2 linked regions of the Roseateles amylovorans genome follow. The protein of the gene in region 1 interacts with the protein of each later gene in a pairwise test. Links are inferred from orthologs where the notes say so. Each region holds a gene or a part of one and is shown in the gene's direction. Other genes may lie near its edges. The genes, in order: ndk and N4261_RS02865.

Region 1 (6,632 bases):
GGGGGCGACCCCACGCCGATCGCCGGCGCGCTGCAGGGCTCCCTGCTGGAGGAACTGCCAGCGGAGATTCGTGAAGCCGAGGACATCGTGACCGACGGTGTGCCCTTCGGTGGTGCGCCTGAGGCCAGCGAGACGCCGGTCGGTGGTGATGGTGCTGTGGCGGCATCCGGCGAGGTGGTCCCCTCCGGCGCGCCGGGTGCTGAAGCGAATGTGGTGAATGCGGCGGGTGCGGCGGACGTGGTTGATGCGGCGAAGGCGGCTGCTGAGCCTGATGCTGGTGCTGGTGTTGGTGCTGGTGCTTCGGCGGACGTCGCGGCACCGGAGGTCCCGGCGATGGATGGCGAGCTGACAGCCGCAGGGCAGGCATCTCCTGTGCCGGAGTCGGAGACCACCGAGTTGAAAGACGACGTGCCGGCGCTGCCGAGCGAGCACGAGGGGTCGAATGGCGTTGCAGCTGTCCTTCAGGTGGGCGGCGGCGACGAGGGCGTGGAAGCCTTGGCGCACGCCGATGAACTGCCCGTGGATGAGTCGCGCGGGGATGCCTTGGTCGACGCGGGGAACGCGACGGCGGAGTTGTCCACTGGGGAGGAAATCCCCACTCAGGCCGAGACGTCGGCGCAGGTCGACGTCGAACCGCAAGCAATTGAAAAACCGAGGTCGGGCGCGGACAGCGCATCGACCAATGAACAACAGGTCGGGGTCGTCAACCCCGAGTCTCCCCAAAGCGCTCCCTGAACGGGGAGCCGTGTCCACCGCTGACAAGGTGCAAGCCGACACATGAATTCCAACGACATCGACGATTCCAAGCCCGACACGCCGACGGCCACGCCCGACGCGACGACCGAGGCGCCCGCCCGTCCGAAGCGAGCCCGCAAGACGGCCGCTGCGAGCGCGGAAGCGGTGGCGGCCCCGGCACCTGAGGCGGCGACCGAGGCTGCGGCTGAAGCGCCACCCAAGCCTCGCACCCGCCGTAAGCCGGCGGCTGCCCAGGCCGAGATCACTGAGGCGGCTGACGCCGCGCCCGCTGCAGTGGCGGCGGCTCCCGCGGAGACGGCAGGCGACAGCGAAGCGCCTGCCAAGCCCAAGCGTCGCACCCGCGCCAAGGTGGCTGATGCCGACCCGGCTGCCGATGCGGTGGAATCGGCGGTGACGGCTTCGGCCGCCGCGACGATTGATGCTGCGCCAGCGCCGGTGTCCGCCGTGGCGGAGGCGGTGCAGTCTCCGGCGGCGGGTGATGCCGGCGAGGCATCGACCGACGCGGGCGCCGAGGAATCCGATGGCCGCTCGGGGCGCAATCGCCGCCGTCGCGGACGCGATGGCCGTGAGCCCCGCGAGGCGCGCGATGCGGCCCAGGGCGCTGGCCAAGGTGCTCAAGGCCCTCAGGGCGGACAGGGTGGTGCGGCAGCGGCGCAAGACGGTCAAGCCGCCGGCGCAGCGCCCAAGGCCAATGCCGCAGAACTGCAAGCCCAGGCCCAGGAACGCTTCGACGACCTGCTGTCCGGCGCATTCGATGAAGACGATGCGGTTGCGGGCGAGGACGCTGAGCTTGATCTCGACCTCGACGATGTTGGCGAGGCCGTCGAGACTGCCGAAGGCGATGCCGACGCAGGTGTCGATGGTCCGGGCAAGCGCGTGCTGGCCCCCGAGCCTGATGCGCCGAAGCTGCAGAAGGTGCTGGCCCAGGCCGGCGTGGGCTCTCGTCGCGACATCGAGGACATGATCGCCAAGGGTCAGATCACGGTGAACAACGAAGTCGCGCACGTCGGTCAGCGCATCTCCTACGGGGATCGGATCGCGGTGGCCGGCAAGCCGATCAAGGTGCGCATTGCCCCGATCGCGCCGCGCATCCTGGCCTATCACAAGCCCGTCGGCGAAGTCGTGACCTTCAACGATCCCGAGGGCCGTCCCACCGTCTTCCGCAACCTGCCACGGCTGCCTCAGGGCAAATGGCAGTCGGTCGGCCGGCTGGACCTCAATACCGAAGGCCTGCTGCTGTTCACTAATTCCGGTGAGCTGGCCAATCTGCTGATGCACCCGCGTTTCGGCGTCGAGCGTGAATATGCGGTGCGTGTGCTGGGTTCGTTGAGCCCGGAGCAGAAGAGCACCCTGTTGACCGGCGTGGATGTCGACGGCCAGCAGGCGATGTTCAAGAGCATCGTCGACGGCGGCGGTGAAGGCGCGAACCGCTGGTATCGCGTGGTCATCACCGAAGGTCGCAACCGCGAAGTGCGCAAGCTGTTCGAAACCGTCGGACTGGCCGTGAGCCGGCTGATCCGGATTCGCTATGGCACGGTCGTGCTGCCGCGTGGCCTGAAGCGCGGTGTGTATGTGGAGCTGGGTGACGGGGACGTGCGCGTCATCCGCCAACTGGCCGGCAACGTGCCTCAGGAGCGTGGTGATCGCGCCGACCGGGGTGATCGTGGCGGTGACCGGGCTGACCGGGGTGATCGCAACGACCGCGGCGGCAAGCGCCGTCGCAGTGGCGGCAACGGGGGGCCGCGTCCGAGCCGTCCCGAGGCGCCGCGCAGCGAGCAGCGTGCTCAGCCGCCGCAGCATCAGCAGCGTCCGCCGCAGGAGCGCCAGCAGCCTGAGCGCCAGCAGCAACAGGAGCAGCGTCCGCGTCGCCGAGAAGAGGATGATGACGACTTCATCCCGCGCCACGTCAATCCGTTGGAGCAGACCTTCGACCGCCGTTTTGCCACCAGCGGCAAGCGCGGCATTCCGCAGGGCTTCGGTCGGGGCGGGAGCGATCCCAGCCATGGCAACCCGGGCGGCGACCGGGGTCGTGGTCCGGGCGGCGAGCGCCAGCCCGATCCGATGAAGACATCCATTGGTTACATTGGCGCCGATGCGTTCATCAACCGGGGCAACCGCGGCGGTCGCCGTGGTGGTGGCGGTGGTGGCGGTGGTGGCAATGGCGGCGGTGGCCGCGGGCGCCGCTGAGCGCTGACCCTGTTCAGTCCGTGGTGACTGATCGGTTCAACCGTTCAGTCCATGGGTCCGGCGCCTCTCGGGAGGCGTCCCAGTAAGTTCCGGCCGGGCCGGTGCCCACGTCTGTGGCGCCTGATTCGCGCCGGATGCCCCTCTTCGACATCCAGTTGTCACCGGGGGCTTGACTTCACGCATTACAATGCGCGGCTTTGCCAAGCCCCAGATTTTCAAGGAAAAACAGATGGCCATCGAACGCACCCTCTCCATCATCAAGCCCGATGCCGTGGCCAAGAACGTCATCGGCCAGATCTACTCGCGCTTTGAAGGCGCTGGCCTGAAGATCATCGCCGCCAAGATGGCGCACCTGTCGCGCGGCGAAGCCGAAGCGTTCTACGCCGTGCACAAGGCTCGCCCGTTCTTCAACGACCTGGTGACCTTCATGATCTCCGGTCCGGTGGTGATCTCGGTGCTGGAAGGCGAGAACGCCATCCTGAAGCACCGTGACCTGATGGGCGCCACCGACCCGAAGAAGGCCGAAAAGGGCACCATCCGCGCTGACTTCGCTGACAGCATCGATGCCAACGCCGTTCACGGCTCTGACGCCCCGGAAACCGCCGCCAATGAAGTGGCGTTCTTCTTCCCCGGCATGAACGTCTACAGCCGCTGAGCGGCAATTGCCTCTGGACTCTGGGCCATGAGGCCTTAGGGAAAGAGGTCACGACGATGGACGCGGTCAACCTGCTCGGATTCGATCTGCAAGGCCTTGCCGCGTACTGCGAGCAGCTGGGGGAGAAGCGCTTTCGCGCAACCCAGCTGTTTCGCTGGATCCATCAGAAGGGCGCGTCGGACTTCTCGCAGATGTCCGATCTGGCCAAGTCGCTGCGCGACAAGCTGGCTGGACGCGCCCACATCGCCGCTTTGCCGGTGATTTCCGAACACATCTCCGCCGACGGAACGATCAAGTGGTTGTTCGATGTCGGCCAGGGCAATGCGGTCGAGGCGGTCTACATCCCCGAAGACGACCGCGCCACGCTGTGCATTTCCAGCCAGGCCGGTTGCGCCGTGGGATGCCGCTTCTGCTCCACCGGCCATCAAGGCTTCAGCCGCAACCTCGAGACCTGGGAAATCCTGGCCCAGCTCTGGTATGCCGAGCACAGCCTGCGCCTGCGCCACAAGACCGACGCGCGCATCATCTCGAACGTCGTGATGATGGGCATGGGTGAGCCGCTGCAGAACTACGGCGCCTTGGTGCCGGCACTGCGCGTCATGCTGGATGACCACGGCTACGGCCTGTCGCGCCGGCGGGTGACGGTGTCGACCTCCGGTGTGGTCCCGATGATCGACCGGCTGCGTGATGACGTGCCGGTGGCGCTGGCGGTGTCGCTGCATGCGCCCACCGATCCGTTGCGCGACCAACTGGTGCCGCTCAACCGCAAATACCCGATCGCCGAGCTGCTGGACAGCTGCAACCGGTATCTGGAACGCGCCCCCCGGGACTTCATCACCTTCGAGTACTGCATGCTCGACCAGGTCAACGACTCCCCGGAGCAGGCCCGCGAGCTGATTGCGCTGGTCAAGGGCAAGGTGCCCTGCAAGATCAACCTGATCCCGTTCAATCCGTTCCCGGCCTCGGGCCTGAAGCGAAGCTCGAACGAGCGGGTGAAGGCGTTTGCCGACCTGCTGATCCAGGCGGGCCTGATCACCACGGTGCGCAAGACCCGTGGTGACGACATCGATGCCGCCTGCGGCCAACTCGCCGGCGAGGTCCAGGACCGGACCCGAGTTCATCTCCGCATGGTGCGTGCCCCCGTCGTGGTTCAGCGAGGCGCCGCAGCCAACCCACCCCCCCCTCCGACACCCACCCGCACATGACCACCCTGATGCCCGGCTCCGTCTTCCTGCGCCCTTCGGCCCGGATTCTTTCCGCCGCGCTGCTGGTCGGTCTGATGTTGTCGGGTTGCGGGGCGTCCAAGCCGCCGCAGCAGGGGCCACGTACCGCCAGCGATGCGACCGATGTCGATCGCCGTGCCTCGGTCCGCATGGAGCTGGCGAGCGGTTATTTCTCGCGCGGCCAGTACGACACGGCACTGGACGAGCTCAAGCAGGCGCTGATCGCCAAACCGGACCTGCCCGAGGCGATCACGCTGCGCAGCCTGATCTACGCCGCCATGGGTGAGTACAACCTGGCGGAAGAGGGCTTCCGCAAGTCGCTGGCTCAGCGGCCCGATGGCGACACACTGCACAACTACGGCTGGTTCCTCTGCCAGCGCCAGCGCTATGCGGAGGCCTATCCGCAGTTCGAAGCGGCGGTGGCCGACCCGAAGTACCGCACCCCTGGCCGCTCGTGGCTGGCGTGGGGCGTGTGCGAGGCGCGCGAAGGCCGGCTGGTGCCGGCACAGCAGCACCTGGCCAAGGCCTTCGAGGTCGAGCCGGGCAATCCGACGATTTCGATCAATCTCGGCGAGGTGCTCTACCGCCTCGGTGAATATGAACGCGCCCGCTTCTATGCGCGACGCGTCAACAACAACCTGGAGCAGGCCAATGCCTCCAGCCTCTGGCTGGAATTGCGGATCGAGCGCCGCATGGGCAACACGGCCAACATGGAAGACCTCGGCAAGCAACTGCGAAACAAATATCCGCAGGCGGCCGAGACCAAGGCTCTGAACAGTGGTCGATTCGATGAATGAGGGACATCGCATGACATCCACGGCGGCCGATGAGGCGCCCGCAGTCGACACGACTGCATCCACTGCCGCGACGCCGGTGACCGCCGGTGCCGCGTTGCGCCGTGCGCGCGAGTCTCGCGGCCTGCACATTGCCGCACTCGCCGCGACGCTGAAGGTGCCGCAGTCCAAGCTGGAGGCCATCGAGGCCGACCGCTATTCGGAGCTGCCGGACGCCACCTTTGCACGCGCGCTGGCCCGCTCGATGTGCCGCGCCCTCAAGGTGGAGGCGGAGCCCATTCTGGCCATGCTGCCGCGCGGCGGCAGCGAGGCCTCGCTGGACCGGGTCTCGCCGGGCCTCAATCAGCCCTTCCGTGAACGCGCCGCCAGCCAGGAACCGATGCTGTCGCCTGCGCTGCTCAAGAGCCCGGTTGCGTTGGGTGTCGCCGGTCTGCTGATCGCTGCCGTGGTGGTGTATGCGCTGCCCTCGAGCTGGATCGACGACGCCATGCTGCGCATCAAGCAGTCGACGTCCTCGACCTCTGGCTCGACGAGCGCCACGTCCACCTCGACACCCGGCGTCGCCGGCACCTCCAGCGAGCCGACGTCGGTCGACGCGCCGTCGGCCAGCGCGCCCGTGACGGCGCAGGGCACCACCGAGATCGCTGCGCCGCTGCCCGCACAGGCACCGACCACGACGACGACACCGACGCCCGCGCCTGTCGTTTCGGTGCCGGCCTCCGCAGCCGGCACAGTCCCGCCCGGGGGCCGCACGGGCACCGCCGCCGGCACGGCGACGGGCACGGCAACCAGCGCACAGAGCGCCGCACCGAGCACCGCACCGAGCGCCGTGCCCAACACGGCGCCGAACACCGTCGCGCAATCGCCCGCCCCAGCCGGCAGCGCGCCGCTGCGGGTGAAGACCAGCGCCGAGTCCTGGGTGGAAGTGGTGGATGCCCGCGGCCAGGTGCTGCTGTCGCGTCTGCTGCGCCCGGGTGATCAGGTCGATGTGAACGGCACCGCACCGCTGAAGCTGCG
Region 2 (6,647 bases), 3.9 Mb from region 1 along the record:
CCTGCCGATCCTGGGTGTGTGCCTGGGACATCAAAGCATCGGTGCCGCGCTGGGCGGGAACATCATCCGCGCCAAGGTGCAGATGCATGGCAAGGCCAGCACGATTTCGACCGATGCGAAGGGCGTCTTCACCGGCTTGCCGGAGCGCTTCAACGTGATCCGCTACCACTCGCTGGCGATCGAGGAATCGACGATCCCGCCCGAGCTGGAGATCACCGCCCGCAGCGAGGACGGCGAGATCATGGGCGTGCGCCACCGCTCGCTGGCCGGCACCGCCACGCCGCTGGAGGGGGTGCAGTTCCATCCCGAATCCATCCTCTCCGAGCACGGCCACGCCATGCTTCGAAACTTCCTGGAGTTGGCACGATGAGTGAACGCCCGAATGCTTCGTCCGGGGCGACGGTGGTCGACCTGCGCAGCGATACCGTCACCCAGCCGACCGCCGGCATGCGCGCCGCGATGGCGTCGGCGGCCCTGGGCGACGATGTCTTCGGCGACGATCCGAGCGTCAATGCGCTGCAGGCGGCGCTGGCGGAGCGGCTTGGGTTCGAAGCGGCGCTGTTCATGCCGACCGGCACCCAGAGCAACCTCTGCGCGCTGATGGCGCATTGCCAGCGCGGGGATGAATACATCGTCGGCCAGTTCGCCCACACCTACCGCTGGGAAGGCGGCGGTGCGGCGGTGCTGGGATCGATCCAGCCGCAGCCACTGAGCCATGCGCCGGACGGCTCGTTGCCGCTGGCCGACATCGAGGCCAACATCAAGCCCGACGATGCGCACTTCGCGCGCACCCGACTGCTGGCCCTGGAAAACACCATCGGCGGCAAGGTGCTTCCGATGGATTACCTGGCGGCGGCCTCCGAGCTGGCCACCCGCCGCGGCTTGGCGCGGCATCTGGACGGCGCACGGCTGTTCAATGCGGCGGTCGCGATCAACGCGGCCGATCCGTATGCGGCGGCCCGGCAGATCTGCGGGCATTTCGACAGCGTGTCGGTCTGCTTTTCGAAGGGCTTGGGCGCGCCGGTGGGTTCGGTCCTGTGCGGCACCCAGGCCCTGATCGGTCGCGCGCATCGCTGGCGCAAGATGCTGGGGGGCGGCATGCGCCAGGCCGGTGTGTTGGCGGCTGCGGCGCACCATGCGCTGGACCACCAGGTGCGTCGCCTGGCGGACGACCACCAGCTGGCCCAGCGGCTGGCCCAGGGGCTGCAAGGCCTGCCGGGGCTGACGGTCGAGCCGCCGCAGACCAACATCGTGTTCTGCGACGTGGCACCGGAGCGGGCCAGCGGGCTGGTCGCGCATCTGAAGTCGCACGGCGTGCTGGCCACCGGGCTGTACCGCGTGCGCTTCGTCACCCATCTCGACGTGGATGCAGCGGGCGTGGATCGCGCCATCGCCGCGGTGCGTCAGTTCTTCCACGCCCAGGCCTGATCCGGGAGTCGCCATGCCCATCACCGACAACGAAGCGCTGACCCGCGTCATCGAACACCGCGAGATCTTCCATGACGAGATGCTGGCCCTGATGCGCCGCATCATGAGCGGCGACATCTCCCCGGTCATCGCGGCCGCGATCCTGATCGGGTTGCGGGTGAAGAAGGAAACCATCGGCGAGATCACCGCCGCCGCGCAGGTGATGCGCGAGTTCTCGGTGAAGGTGCCGATCGAGCCCGGACCGCATCTGGTCGATGTGGTGGGCACCGGCGGAGACGGCGCGCATACCTTCAATATCTCGACCTGCTCGATGTTCGTCGCGGCTGCCGCGGGCGCGCAGATCGCCAAGCACGGCAACCGCAGCGTCTCCAGCAAGACCGGCAGCGCCGATGTGCTGGAGGCCCTGGGCGTGGCGCTGTCGCTGTCGCCGCAGGCGGTGGCGAACTGCGTGCGCGAGACCGGCATCGGCTTCATGTTTGCGCCCAACCATCACCCGGCGATGAAGAACATCGCGCCGGTGCGCAAGGAGCTGGGCGTTCGCACCATCTTCAACATCCTGGGGCCGCTGACGAATCCGGCGGGCGCAACCAACATCCTGATGGGCGTGTTCCATCCGGACCTGGTGGGCATCCAGGTGCGTGTGATGCAGCGGCTGGGCGCCGAGCATGCGGTGGTGGTCTACGGCAAGGACGGGATGGACGAGATCTCGCTCGGTGCGTCGACCCTGGTCGGTGAGCTCAAGAACGGCGAGATCCGTGAATACGAGATTCATCCTGAAGACTTCGGCATGCCCATGGTGGCGAGCCGCAACCTGCGGGTGAGCGGTCCGGAGGAAAGTCGTCGCATCCTGCTGGGTGTGCTGGGCAACGAGCCCGGTCCGGCGCGCGACATCGTGCTGCTGAACGCCGGCGCGACGCTCTACGCCGGCAATGTGGCCGACAGCATTGCCGACGGCATCCAGAAGGCGAGGGCGGCGATCGACTCCGGCGCGGCGCGTGCGAAGCTCGACCAGTTCGTCGCCGCCACGCAGGCCCACGCGCCATCGCCGTCGTCGTCGCCATCGCCGTCGCCGTCGCAGGATCAGGCCGGCTGACGGCTTGAGCGGACCGGATCGCCGTCGCCAGCGAAGCGTCGTCTGCAGGGAAACGTCATGAGGTCCGACCGTGCGCTGTGGCAGGCCCTGATCGCGCAGAGTGAGCGCGAGGCCAGCGTGCTGCTGCCGCGCATCGAGCCGCATCCGGCGGCCTGGGCGGTGGGGCTGGCGGGCACGGCGCTGGGACTGTGGAGCACGCGGGACGCGACCTTGCCAGGGCGCGAACTGCTGGGATGGTTGGCGCTGCTGATGGTGCTGGCGGCCATGCTGATGTGGGCGCTGTGGCGCCGCCGCAGCGTGGGCTGGCGATTGGACTTTGACCGGCGTCGGCTGGTGCCGGAAGGTGAGGTCGGCACGCCGGCCTCCCTCGAGGGACCGGGATGGCGGCTGTATTGCATTGGCGGCAGCAAGCGTCGCTCGCTGGCGCTGGAGTTCCGTCATGAGGACGGTGGTCGGCCCTTGCGGGTGTTGCAGACTCGCGCGGGTGCTGACCGGCGTGAGCATGCGTTGGTGAGCCGGCTGGCCGATGTGATCGCCAACCGCCTGGCAGTCCCGCGCGAGGGCCTGAGCTTATGAGAGAGAAAGAATCGTATGTCTGACATCCTGGACCGCATCAATGCCGTCAAGCGGGACGAGGTGGCCGCTGCGAAGCAGCGTCGCTCGCTGGCCAGTCTCCGCGAGGAAGCGGAATCGCGCGCCGAGGCGACCCGTGGTTTCGGTGCGGCACTGCGCGCGAAGATTGCTGCCGGCCAGAGCGCGGTCATTGCCGAGGTGAAGAAGGCCAGCCCCAGCAAGGGCGTGCTGCGCGAGGATTTCCGTCCCGCCGAGATCGCGGCCAGCTATGCGCAGCATGGCGCGGCCTGCCTGAGCGTGCTGACCGATGCCCCGTTCTTCCAGGGCTCGCCCGACTATCTGCGCGAGGCGCGTGCCGCCTGCAGCCTGCCGGTGCTGCGCAAGGACTTCATGGTGGATCCCTACCAGGTCTATGAGGCGCGGGCGATGGGGGCGGACTGCATCCTGTTGATCGCGGCCAGTCTGGACGACGGCCTGATGGCCGAGCTGGAGGCCTGCGCGCTGGAGCTGGGACTGGATGTGCTGGTCGAAGTCCATGACGGCCAGGAACTGGCGCGTGCACTGCGCCTGAAGACGCCGCTGGTGGGCATCAACAACCGCAACTTGAAGACCTTCGAGGTCACGCTGGACACCACGCTGGGCCTGTTGCCCCAGGTGCCGGCCGACCGGCTGCTGGTGACCGAGTCCGGCATTCTGGGCGCGGCGGATGTGCAGCGCATGCGTGCGGCGCAGGTCAATGCCTTCCTGGTGGGTGAGGCGTTCATGCGCGCGCCGGATCCGGGGGCTGCGTTGGCGGCGCTATTCCGCTGATGTCGATGGCTTCCCGATTTCAAGGCGTCGACTGGCAGGTGGGCGACGGCTGGCAACCCTTGATCGATGCCTGGCGCCACGGCCCCGACGGACATCGCATCGAGGCCCTGCTGCGCGAGCGCCTGGCGGCGGGCGCGGTGATCTATCCGCCCGATCCGCTGCGGGCGCTGCGGCTCACGCCGTTGTCCCAGGTCCGGGTGGTGATCGTCGGTCAGGATCCGTATCACGGCCCGGGTCAGGCGGAGGGGCTGGCGTTCTCGGTGCCGGCCGGCGAGAAGCTGCCGCCCTCGTTGCGCAACATCTTCAAGGAACTGCAGCGCGACCTGGGTCAGGCGGCTGCGATGACCGGCCACCTCGGCGGCTGGGCCCAACGCGGTGTGCTGCTGCTCAACACCAGCTTCACCGTGGAAGACGGCGCCGCCGGCAGTCATGCGAAGCGGGGCTGGGAATCGCTGTCGGACGCGCTCATCGAGGCCACGGCCCGGGATGCCGCGCCCAAGGTCTACCTGCTGTGGGGCGCTCATGCGCAGGCCAAGGCGCCGCTGATTGCGGCGGTGGGACCGCAGCATCGGGTGCTGCAGGCCAACCATCCCTCGCCGCTCTCTGCCACGCGCGGCCCTACGCCGTTCATGGGTTGCGGTCATTTCTCCACCGCACGCGATTGGCTGCGTGAGCAGGGCGTCGACTTCGCCTGGACGCTGGACTGAGTCCCTCGTCGCCCCGATCGTCCGCACCTCCGCCACCGCCACCGTCACCGCCACGCCCCGCCATCAAGAGTCCACACTGCCGCGCTGCAGCTGTTGAATGCCGCAGACGTGGTTCGTTGTCGTGGTGGTGGCAGTTGTCGTCGAACTGCTCGGTGATTCGGCTCGGGAGCGCCGGCGCCCCTTGAAGCGAATGCGAGCGCGTCTGAGCGGAAAGGGGCGCCGGCGCTCCCGAGCTTGCGCTGAACGTGTGAGGAAGTGAATGCGAGCCGGTACCACGACGTGTCGCGCGCACTCGAGCTTCGCACTGCAGAAGGCCGTCCGAGCGGCTTCCGGCATGCCGAAGCCGCCTCCAGCGTCTAACTGGTACGGTTTTGGTTGTTCCCCTCCCGCAATCCGGTTGAAGCGTCTGGTATGGTTCCACCCAGATCCCCGCGACGCCGTCCCCATTGTTTCCATCGCGACAAAAACCGATTCGGAACTGACATGGTCTGACGCTGGTCTCAACGGCTGAGCCATCAGGGTTAAGTCCAGTGCGCTACCAATTGACGTTCTTCGATTTTTGGTACTAAACTGGTATTAATCATGAACGCAGCCAATTTGGCGGACGCCTGGTCCGCGCCTTTGCAACCGCGCTTTGCCGCTGTGCGCTTCCTTGTGGGGGTGGACGGTGGCGGCACGGGAACGAGGGTCCGCCTGAGTGACCTGCAAGGGCGTGTGCTGGGCCAGGGCTGGGCGGGACCGTCTGCCCTCGGCCAAGGGGTGGCGCAGGCATGGCGGCACATCCAGCAGGCGGTGCAGGAAGCCGCCGACAAGGCGCAGTTGCATCGGCTGTCGTTCGACGAGACCGCCATCGGCCTCGGACTTTCCGGTGCGGGTGTGATCGCCCAGGCGCAGGCCTTTGTCGCTCAGCAGCCGGGTTATGCGCATGTGGAACTGGTCAATGACGGCACCACCACGGTGCTGGGCGCTCATGCGGGCCAACCGGGTGGCGTGATCGCGGCCGGGACCGGCACGGTGGGTGAAGCCTTGCGGGCCGATGGGACCCTGGCCTGCGTCAGCGGTTGGGGCTGGATCGGTGGTGACGAAGGCAGCGGCGCCTGGCTGGGCATTCAGGCGATGCGTCAGGCGCAGAAGGCGATGGATGGTCGCGCGGTCGCCGGGGCGCTGGCACGTGCGGTGTGGGCGGCCGTCGGGACCGCTCATGAACAGGATCGGGACGCGGTGTCCGCCTGGGTCGCTCAGGCGGGACAGCATGCCTATGCGCAATTGGCGCCACTGGTGTTCGACTGCGCGGAGACCGACCCCGCTGCCGCGGCGCTGATCCGCCAGGCCGTGGATGAACTCGAGCAACTGGCGCTGGCGCTGGACCCCGCGCAGCAGTTGCCCCTCTCGCTTGCGGGCAGCGTTGCGCAGCGATTGGGCGGGCTTTTCTCAGGCAACATTCGGGCCCGTTGCGTCTCGCCCCAGGGCGATTCGGCCGACGGGGCGCTGCGGCTGATCCGTGGCGCTCTCTCCACCCTCCGTTGAGATCGAGAACCACCCGATGAGCACCAAGCTGCCCTTCCAATTCAAGCCCGATCCCGCCGCCGCGTCGCCGCTGTACATGCAGCTGGCCCACAAGCTGGCGCAGGCCATCCGCGAAGGCCAGTACCAGGCGGACGAGGCGTTGCCCTCGGAGCGGGTGCTGTCGGAGTCGCTGGATCTGTCGCGGGTGACCGCACGCAAGGCGATCGACCGGCTGGTGGAGCAGGGCCTGATCGTGCGCAAGCGCGGCTCCGGCAACTACATCGCGCCGAAGCTGGAGCAGCCTTTGTCGCGGCTCACCAGTTTCTCCGAGGAATTGCACCAGCGCGGCTTCAAGCCCAGCAGCCGCTGGCTGACCCGCGGCTTCGCGATGGCGGCGCCGGATGAGCAGCTCTCGCTCGGTCTGACGACCGGCCAGCGGGTGGCGCGCCTGGAGCGTCTGCGCCTGGCCGATGCGGTGGTGATGGCCTACGAGCTCAGCGTGCTGCCGGAGGCGGTGCTGCCGGATCCGC

Evidence for each region.
Region 2: the proteins of ndk (region 1) and N4261_RS02865 interact in binary tests that used the Escherichia coli proteins (3 or more experiments, as listed by UniProt). The link is inferred for Roseateles amylovorans from one-to-one orthologs.

The regions. Positions count from the first base shown.
Region 1 is NZ_CP104562.2:4,550,417-4,557,048, reverse strand. Bases 1,948-4,885 are described here. They hold ndk (nucleoside-diphosphate kinase), read left to right. Parts: upstream 1,948-3,172; coding sequence 3,173-3,598; downstream 3,599-4,885. Other genes in these bases: pilW (type IV pilus biogenesis/stability protein PilW), read left to right, coding at 4,800-4,885; rlmN (dual-specificity RNA methyltransferase RlmN), read left to right, coding at 3,655-4,803; N4261_RS18875 (pseudouridine synthase), read left to right, coding at 1,948-2,943. Also shown: SMC-Scp complex subunit ScpB, read left to right, coding at 1-735; more of N4261_RS18875, read left to right, coding at 778-1,947; more of pilW, read left to right, coding at 4,886-5,618; N4261_RS18855 (RodZ domain-containing protein), read left to right, coding at 5,629-6,632. UniProt on the Escherichia coli protein: Major role in the synthesis of nucleoside triphosphates other than ATP. The ATP gamma phosphate is transferred to the NDP beta phosphate via a ping-pong mechanism, using a phosphorylated active-site intermediate.
Region 2 is NZ_CP104562.2:670,348-676,994, forward strand. The notes cover bases 2,808-5,760. They hold N4261_RS02865 (uracil-DNA glycosylase), read left to right. Parts: upstream 2,808-3,909; coding sequence 3,910-4,611; downstream 4,612-5,760. Other genes in these bases: N4261_RS02855 (hypothetical protein), read left to right, coding at 2,808-3,097; trpC (indole-3-glycerol phosphate synthase TrpC), read left to right, coding at 3,113-3,904; N4261_RS02870 (glucosamine kinase nucleotide-binding domain-containing protein), read left to right, coding at 5,194-5,760. Outside these bases: N4261_RS02840 (anthranilate synthase component II), read left to right, coding at 1-370; ltaE (low-specificity L-threonine aldolase), read left to right, coding at 367-1,428; trpD (anthranilate phosphoribosyltransferase), read left to right, coding at 1,442-2,521; more of N4261_RS02855, read left to right, coding at 2,579-2,807; more of N4261_RS02870, read left to right, coding at 5,761-6,138; N4261_RS02875 (GntR family transcriptional regulator), read left to right, coding at 6,155-6,647. UniProt on the Escherichia coli protein: Excises uracil residues from the DNA which can arise as a result of misincorporation of dUMP residues by DNA polymerase or due to deamination of cytosine.